2 regions of the Brevibacillus sp. 7WMA2 genome follow, and region 1 is predicted to be linked to the other one. Evidence: predicted binding sites of a transcription regulator. Region 1 holds the regulator's gene; the other holds the start of a gene.

Region 1 (4,479 bases):
AAAAGGAGTCCTTTTTTTTATGAATTATCAACATTGTTGTATAACAGAGTCAAAAAATAAATTCAATCTCTTCTTTTTCTATAGTTGACTTACAATATATTTAACGTAAGCTAACATTCTATCTACAAAATATATTGTCTCTTCATAAGAGTTTCACTTATTTAAGAGTTTCATTTATTTAAGGGTTTCCATGCGCGTATCAGGATATATATTGTAAAATCAATTCCACAATTATATTCTGTCACCTGTAATTTGCTTGGGGCCCTAATTAGAATCACGAATCGTTCTAGTAGCATCTTTTATATACTTGGTATCAGTAAGTTTTTTCATCAAGAAACTCGCTAAAGAATTAGATTAAGAAGAAATCACAATTAGAAACTGCTAAAAATGATGTTGAGAAGCAGCTACATAAACTTCAGGAAAGCAAAAAGAGATGGCAATTTGCATTTGTTGAGGAGCTTCTAACAGTTGAAGAATTACGTAAGCGGACAATGGAGGAACGTGATTTAAAAACTCAGTCATTAAATGATCTGGAAGCTATTAATAAACAAATGAAAGCAAGTGCATCAAGTTCTGATGCGTTTGAATTAATGCTTAAGCTTCCAGATCTATGGCCAGTACTCAGTGATCCAGATAAAAGCAAAATGATAAGAACTATTTTTACACCATAGTTGTTAATACACCATTTACAAAAGTAGTGGCTAGAAGAGGTACACCATTTCCAGCTTCAATTGACTTCAATTGAAAGGATTAAGTACAACTAACTCTTTTTCGTTTTCCATTTGATATGAAAGCCAAGCCATACCATCAGTAAACCACCCCATAGACTAGCCAGTACATAGCAAATGGCAAGTACATATTGATGCTGATGCCAAAGGGTAAGTGTCTCTACACTAAAAGTCGAAAAGGTCGTGAAAGAACCAATAAACCCTGTTCCTACTCCTAAGGTAAACCAAGCGGGCAGTTGATTTCGGGTTAAGAGATATTGATTGAGAGCTCCCAATCCGATACAGCCTATGAAATTGACTACTAGCGTACCTAAAGGAAACGAGAGATCCCACCAGCCCGCTGTCCATGCTCCTACTAAATATCGGGATACAGCCCCCAACATTCCTGATAGTCCAACAATTAAAAAAGACATGCATTCTCTCCTTTTCCACTATTTTTCACATATATACAAACAAACTCCTACCAGTAATATTACTGGTAGGAGTCATTAGCCTATTGGCGCTTAGGGCGAACTCCATCGCCTCTATTTACTTGTAAAAACCTGTTTCACAGCACTATTGCTACGGATCATTTTGAAAAATCACATAGACTAGTGCTTAGGTTCCTCATCCTCTACATAACGGATCGAATCTAAACTAGATTTCAAGGAAGCCTTCATAGCATCAATGTATTTTTGACGAAGAACTTGTTGCTCCGTTTTTTCTTCTGGAGTTAAGCCAACACCCTTCGATTTCTTGGCTAATTCATTAATACGTTTTACTTCTGCATCAGTAACCAATGGTGATACCTCCTCAACTAACTTCTCTTTATTATAACACAAGACCAAAGGAGAGGAGATATAAATTATGGCTCCCGCTTATCGGTATACTGGAATAGCTAGATTATTTCCTGCATAAATCATGGGGCTATCTAACTGATTTTGTTTCATGATCTCATCCATTAGCTCTCTAGCTGATAGCCCGGATTCCTGTTGATAAGCTTGTGCAATACTCCACAGCGTATCACCTGGCTGAATTGTAATGACTATAGCTGCCTGCTGTGTATGGGGAGCCGCAATAGCCACCTTCTCTTTTCCAAAAATCATGCTGCCTGCTGCAAAGGATACTATGATCAGCAATAACGTTACGATTGCTTGCCCTCGCGTTATCCCTTTTCTATGATGTACCAATGTGTTCTTACTCGTCATTGTTTTTGTTTTATCTTTATATAGATTCTGACAATTGCTAGATTGTACCATCATTATCATCACCCTCACAAACGTTTGTTCTCATTTTGATAACATCATCATAATGCGAACAAATATTCCTGTCAAGCAAAAGAATCGAACTAATGTTTGTCGAACGCAAATTCTCATGGTATAATGTAGAAAATATCTGGATCGAGAGAATGAGGTGTTCGAAATGTCCAAACTCTCCAATCGCCAACAAGCGATCATTGATTTTATTCGTAAGGAAGTAAAAGATAAAGGTTATCCCCCGTCTGTTCGAGAAATCGGTGAAGCCGTAGGACTAGCTTCCAGTTCCACTGTTCACGGTCATCTCGCAAGACTTGAAAAGAAAGGCTTAATCCGCCGCGATCCTACTAAGCCACGTGCCATTGAATTATTGGACGAGACTCGTCTACAGGACGATTATGAAAGCTCCATCGTTCGAGTACCAGTGGTTGGTAAGGTAACGGCAGGTCAACCTATTACAGCTATTGAACAGGTGGAAGAATATTTTCCATTGCCAGAAAACATCGTTACGTCTGACAATGTGTTCATGTTGCGCGTTATGGGAGAGAGCATGATCGAAGCAGGCATTTTAGATGGCGATTATGTAATTGTCCGCCAACAAAATGTAGCTAACAACGGGGATATCGTGGTAGCCATGACCGAAGAGGATGAAGCAACTGTAAAACGTTTCTTTAAAGAGAAAACCCACTTCCGTCTACAACCGGAAAACTCACAGCTTGAACCAATCATTTTAGATAATGTGACGATTTTAGGTAAAGTAATTGGCGTTTACCGCCTTTTCCACTAGTGCATTGGATTTTTAACTTCTCACGTGCTTACACGTACAAACTCTTGGTGAGGATCATACTCGCCAAGAGTTTTTTACTGCTCAAATTTATTGTTTGTAACGGTTTATTTTATGCCCCACTCTACCTATCTCCTTGATACCTTTCGTGTTTCTCCTACTATTGGACTTATATTTAGGTGTAAATTAGCTGCATAGCCACTTAAAACAGTGTTTCTTTTTAGCAAATCTTCAAACAAGCCTTCTCTAATTCTGATGTGTAAACACAAATAAACCGAGATTGCCGGTTTCCCTACAGGAAATGATAGAGAATTTGACAATCTCGGTTTTATGGAATGGATCAACACTCAAAATCCAATGTAACGATCCACAATAAGTTTTACCAAGCAACAATAAAGAACCAGATAATCATGATGAGTTGGATAGAGATTTTCATAATGACACTGCTAAAGAAACCTATAAGACTTCCTATCGCTATCTTAAAAGCTCGTTCTGCCGGTTGTTTTTGCATCAGCATTTCAATTAATAATACAAATACAAATGGGAGAATAATCATACCAAATGGCGGAAACGTAAGTACACCAATAATAACACCTAATATTGACCCGATTGCTGATGCTTTTGAGCCACCATATTTTTTAACAAAGTACATATTAGTCAATAGGTCAGCACCAAATAACACCACACTCAAAATCCCCATTCCCCACCAGAAGGAAACCGGTAATCCTGCTCCAGGCTCTGCAATCGCGAATTGATATAGTAAAAAACCGCCCCATAACATAATCGTATCAGGTAACACTGGGAAGAAAATACCAGCAATACTTACACCGAATAGAAGTATAACAATCAACCATAATAAAACATCCATGTTTAACCCCCCTCTTTGTTGCATCTGACCCGTTTTCTATATGTACGTTTCAGTGCCCTCCTACGTTTCATTTTTACTTAGGAGTTTCCTTTTCTTGTTTGCGAAACGTGTCTTTTCCTACATATACATGATTCTGCTCTTTTTTATGATCTCATTTTTAGCAAAGCCTGACCTATTTACCTATAGCGCTCTTTTACCAGTTCCTTTTTCCACTTCATACAGGCAAAAGGACAGCAAGAAAAAGGTATATGGATAACAGGAAAAATATAACATTTGGAGAAATTAATACTATATACTAAATTGTCCCCGCTCCAAGCCTGTATATCCTATTTCGGAAAGGAAGGTTACAAGATGCACAAAATCGTTTGTTCTTTATTAGCAGTACCACTTGTTTTCTTACTGTCCTCGACTAGCTACGCGGCTTTAGATAAGCATAGCACAACAAAAGTAACGATTAGTAGTAATGCTTACAGCCAATATTCTATTCCATTTGCACTAACGGTAAAGGAATGGGATAGAGGTTATGGGGAAGCTGGTGTTACAGGCCCTTTTTTCCTTGCGAAAGGTGGTAGCGTAACGGTTACGTTTGATAAGAAAGTAGATTCATTGGGCTGGTATCTACTGAATGCAAATACCTACGGAGCTGAAAAAATCTACCCAAAAGGCTCTACTGTAACCGTCCCACGACATTCACATTGGATTGTTATTCTGCAAAACGCTAGCATAAAACCTGTTCCTATTACAGGCAACGTGACGATTCACTAGTCTTTTTATCACGTTATCACGCAGCACCTTCACTGATCAGTATCAGCTCTTACAGCCTCTGCATTCCCTAAAAATTGGTGTAGGAGAATGGGCTGTCGT
Region 2 (4,479 bases), 380 kb from region 1:
TGTCGGCTTACAATTGGGACGTTATCAGCGCACATTCTAGATGGAGAAGGCTTCGTTTTCTTTATTTTACCATTGTTTTCCTGATTGCAACATCAACTTCTGCTTTCTTTTTCATTGAAAAGAATTTTTAGTTCATGCTGTTTTGTACCACAAGGAATTCATGCTCAACATGTTCTTAAATTTACTTGGATGGTAATATAAATAATATGGTTATTGGTCTTTAGTAAAGGAAAGCAAGTGTAAGCACCCTTGAATCATTTCAAGCTTTAAAGAACTGAGGTGAATACCAAACCGCATTACATGCGTATTATTGTTGCAATCATGATTTTTAGGTGTACATAACTAAGTAGACAAACCATTATTTTTAACTGATAAGGAGAGAAATGCTATGCTTCGTGATTTGTATGCCCAAGAATGGGAACATTTCCGCAAAGATTACAAGAAAGGTTTTTGGATTGTTACATTCGTGGCTTTAGTCACCGCTGTTGTTTTTTATATGCTCATTGTAAAAAATCCGCAAACGGTTAAAGATCTGTTGACTACACTTGCTCAAGCCTTTGAGGCAAAAGGGATCAAGTCGGGCGGAACACCCACCAATTTTTTCTGGTCTATTTTTAAAAATAATACGCAAGCAACCCTTCTGTCCGTGGTGATCGGAATCATTCCGCTAATTGTTTTACCTGCCTTTTCAGGTATTATCACCATTAGCACGATTAGTATTTTACTTGCGTCTGTTGCGATTCAGAACCAGCCTTGGATAGATATCTTAGTTTACGGAATCCTCCCTCATGGCATTATTGAGATGATTGCTATTTTCTTAAGTGGAAGTGTTGGCATTTTTCTTAGTCTTACTGTGTTTCGCCGCCTATTTTCGCGCAATCGACATCAGTATTCTGTTAAAAATGCGATCCTCCAGTCACTTAAAACCTATATTTTGGTTATTTTACCGCTTGTCTTGCTCGCAGCACTTATTGAAGGCTATGTGACACCCATTCTGATTCACAAGGTCGTATAAACTGTAAACCGCTGCTACTTATGCTATAATACAAGTGAATATTCCCTATTTTTGTAATTAGGAGGATTCCATTTTGTTTTTTTCTAATCCACTTGAGCTTGGTTCACCCATGTTTGATTTTACGTTCTCTTTTATGGCTAACGTGATTCCTGTGATTGTAATTGGTGGCTTTATTTTTGTGATTGGTCGTGCTCTATTTACCTGGACAACTAATAATCATTCTCCTGTCGAAAATAAACAAGCTCACATTGTTTCAAAGCGGGTTCAAGTGTCTGGCGGTTCTGGAAATCATGCTTCCCACACTTCATATTATGTAACCTTTGAATTAGTGAGTGGTGAACGCAAAGAATTTCAATTGTCTGGATCTCAATACGGACTGCTAGCTGAGGGAGACCATGGTATCGTTTCTTATCAAGGAACACGTTTTAAAGGCTTTCAGCGTCAAACTACTTCGGCTTAATACTCCATTTTACATTGATCATACATGAAGCTGTTATTGTTTCTTGGTAAAAATATTGGTTAAATGGTCTAGACTGTTGATTGCAAAAAGACGAGCGCCTGTTTGTTTGAAATGATGTCATATTTCCCTGATCTGACGTTGCTGTTTCAATCAGCAACGTCCTTTTTCGCCGCTTACACATTTCTCCCACAACCATCAGGTACAATCATCACGTACAATAAATTAATTTTGCTCACCGTGCCTATGAATTGGATTTAGGCTTGCATACAAGTCACAGAAATACAAGGAGCGTACCTATGCTAGAAAATATGGATGTCTGGAAAAACATGGCCTTTCATTATCAATTTGCTTTACGCGAGTTGGAAACGAAGATCATGATCGTGAATACAGAATGGAAGCTGCAAGATGGATATTCCCCTATTGAACATATTAAAACGCGTTTAAAAGAACCGGCTAGTATCATGAAAAAGCTAGAACGTAAACGTTTGCCAAAGACTTTAGAAAGCGTGCGAGACAAGCTGTTTGATGTAGCTGGTGTTCGAATCGTTTGTGCCTTTGTTGAAGACATTTATCGCATTGCGGATCATTTTAAACAGCGAGAGGATTTGCGCCTTGTTGAGATTAAGGATTACATAGCCTCTCCAAAGCCAAATGGCTATCAAAGCCTGCATCTCATCGTTCAGGTCCCTCTCGTTCTAAATGAAGGAACACAATGGGTAAATGCAGAAATTCAACTACGGACCTTAGCTATGGATTTCTGGGCGAGCCTTGAGCATATTTTGTACTATAAGTACGACAAGCAGGTGCCGCCTTATGTCTTACATGAATTGACTGAGGCCGCTGAGGCAGCAAATAGCTTGGATCAAAAAATGCTGCGATTGCGTAAAGAAATCTTAAATGGGAAAGAATTTAAAGTAGTTGCCGGAGCCAAGGCATAGCTGTTCTCCCCGTACAAAAGAAAAAGGATAATTGGACGCGTCCCGTACGCTTGCAATTATCCTTTTTTTTCTTATATACGACCATCATATAAAATTAAGCAGGATATTTCCCTAGAACCCGAACAAATATTCCTATTTTTAGGGTATAATTTAGAGGGAGGAGGTTTTCATGAATCTCGAATTATATCAAATGACACCCTTAGAGGAATGGATTACAGCTAGGTATCAACGACATGGATTTCTAGCTCCTGAGGAATTACATCTGGAAGAGATTGCAGAGTTATTTGGAGGAGAAATTGCTTTTACAAGATTACCATCCCACGTAAGATGGTGCGAGAATAGTGGAGACTTTCTGATTTTTTTACATCAGCATCTCTCAGAGGTAGATCGACGAGCCGAATTTTTTCATGAATTATGTCACCCGTTGCGCCATTCTGGCAATCAGTTGTCATTGCCACCTGCTTTACGCGACTTACAGGAAATGCAAGCCGGACACTTTCAGTTGTATGCAGCTATGCCTTTTTATTTGCTTCAAACCTTACCCATGCCTAAATACGAACGGGATTGGTTACACCAGCTAGCTCTAGCTTTTCGGGTCCCCATCTCATTGGCCTCCCGCCGCTGGGAGCAGATCAAGCGCCGAATCTGGCTAGCACAGGAACAAGAATGGAGTATGATGGTATATCAGCAAAAACAAAGGTCAGCTCTGAAGAGACCTTCTCTTACTCCCGAAACGAAGCGCCTGCTTAGTCAATTGCAAAAACAGCTGTCGAGGGAGTGGGATTAGACTACTTTGTCATTTATATTTTTTCTTATTTTCCATACATATGTAGCTTCTTAGCATTTTTATTTTCATGTATACATTTTATCAAAAGCACGTATGCAGGCTGGCTCATCCGAGTCAGTCTGTTATTTTTTAGACATCTGCAAACTATCTAGAAGCTAGCCTATTAGTAGGTGAAAAGAGGCCAACATATAGAGTAGAAATAAAGGCTCTCTTCCCATGAAAGAGAGCCTTATCTCAGCTACATTTGTGTCATTAGTTTCATTAATAGCTTTTATTGTAGTTATTTGTTTAGATTGATTCTTTTATGATCCGCTAGCGACATCTACTTGCTTTTTAACAATATGGTGGCCAATATCTAAGCCTTTTGCTAGCAATTCTTCTTCTGTCAAAACCGTCAGCTGTTGATTCTTTGAAGGCATCGGCATCAATCCACCTAGTGGACTGAGCATGCGGCAGTTGGTATCCGTCTCGATCACGACGTACAAGCCCTTCTTTTCCATCTGTTCAATCAGATTCGCCCAACGCTTCGCATCCATTACTTCCGCGTGCTTGGTTAAAACCATGCCCATCTCTTGTGCTAACATTTATAATCCCCTTTTGTGCTCACGTGTTTTCGTAAAAATCTCACGTTACATACAATACAGCCAAAACGCTTTCCAACGCAAAATGCATTTTCACGCAAAATTCCAGCGAAAAATCCATAAATTCAATTAGAAACGTAAAATAGATCGTTCAATCTTGGCCGATCATGATTTTTTGCGTTACTACTCATTTTCTCTCTATTTCCATGATATTTACTTAGGTTTATTTTATTTTTTTCCTCAAATTATTTTCCAGACCCCTACAAACTTTTACCAGCTATCCTCCACTTCAGCCGCCAGAATCGTCTGGCAGCTAATCCAGGACACCCCGTGCTTTGTCTGCAGCTTAAGTCGTTGTGATACAGGATCAACATGCAGAGCATGCCCGATCATGCATTTCTCCCCCGTATCATCGTAATAACGCAATGTCAGCAAACGCTTTTGTTGTAAGCCTTGAAATAATGTGGCGCTAATACTGGCACGATCCTCTTCATCTAGATTAGGCGGACAGTATCTCTCTTGCTCTGCTTTCATTCGCAGATATAGCTCCCGATGCTCTGGCAAAATAAATCGGCTAGTCGCAAAAAGATTTTCCTTCTTGGAAACAGGCTTATTTTTCATGATCGTCACTGCTTTCTTTTTCCATTTTTTACTTATACAAAAAGTACAGATATTTACAAGAATAGTTGTCATACATA

Evidence for each region. Region 1 encodes LexA, which represses DNA repair genes until DNA is damaged. Its sites were predicted from a motif close to CGAACATATGTTCG; they were not measured.
Region 2: GOP56_RS09010 (ImmA/IrrE family metallo-endopeptidase) is a predicted target of LexA. The motif match lies at 2,533-2,546, and genes of this name have one in related genera.

Annotation. Positions count from the first base shown of each region.
Region 1 is NZ_CP048799.1:1,913,345-1,917,823, forward strand. Features, by position in the region: gene GOP56_RS07200 (hypothetical protein) at 492-671, shown strand; gene crcB (fluoride efflux transporter CrcB) at 761-1,141, opposite strand; fluoride riboswitch at 1,201-1,260, opposite strand; gene GOP56_RS07210 (DUF896 domain-containing protein) at 1,319-1,507, opposite strand; gene GOP56_RS07215 (cell division suppressor protein YneA) at 1,586-1,969, opposite strand; gene lexA (transcriptional repressor LexA) at 2,130-2,750, shown strand; gene GOP56_RS07225 (DUF456 domain-containing protein) at 3,127-3,615, opposite strand; gene GOP56_RS07230 (hypothetical protein) at 3,967-4,380, shown strand.
Region 2 is NZ_CP048799.1:2,290,328-2,294,806, forward strand. Features, by position in the region: gene GOP56_RS08995 (stage II sporulation protein M) at 389-1,015, shown strand; gene GOP56_RS09000 (DUF2500 domain-containing protein) at 1,089-1,475, shown strand; gene GOP56_RS09005 (GTP pyrophosphokinase) at 1,772-2,413, shown strand; gene GOP56_RS09010 (ImmA/IrrE family metallo-endopeptidase) at 2,583-3,200, shown strand; gene GOP56_RS09015 (hypothetical protein) at 3,503-3,784, opposite strand; gene GOP56_RS09020 (YolD-like family protein) at 4,052-4,402, opposite strand.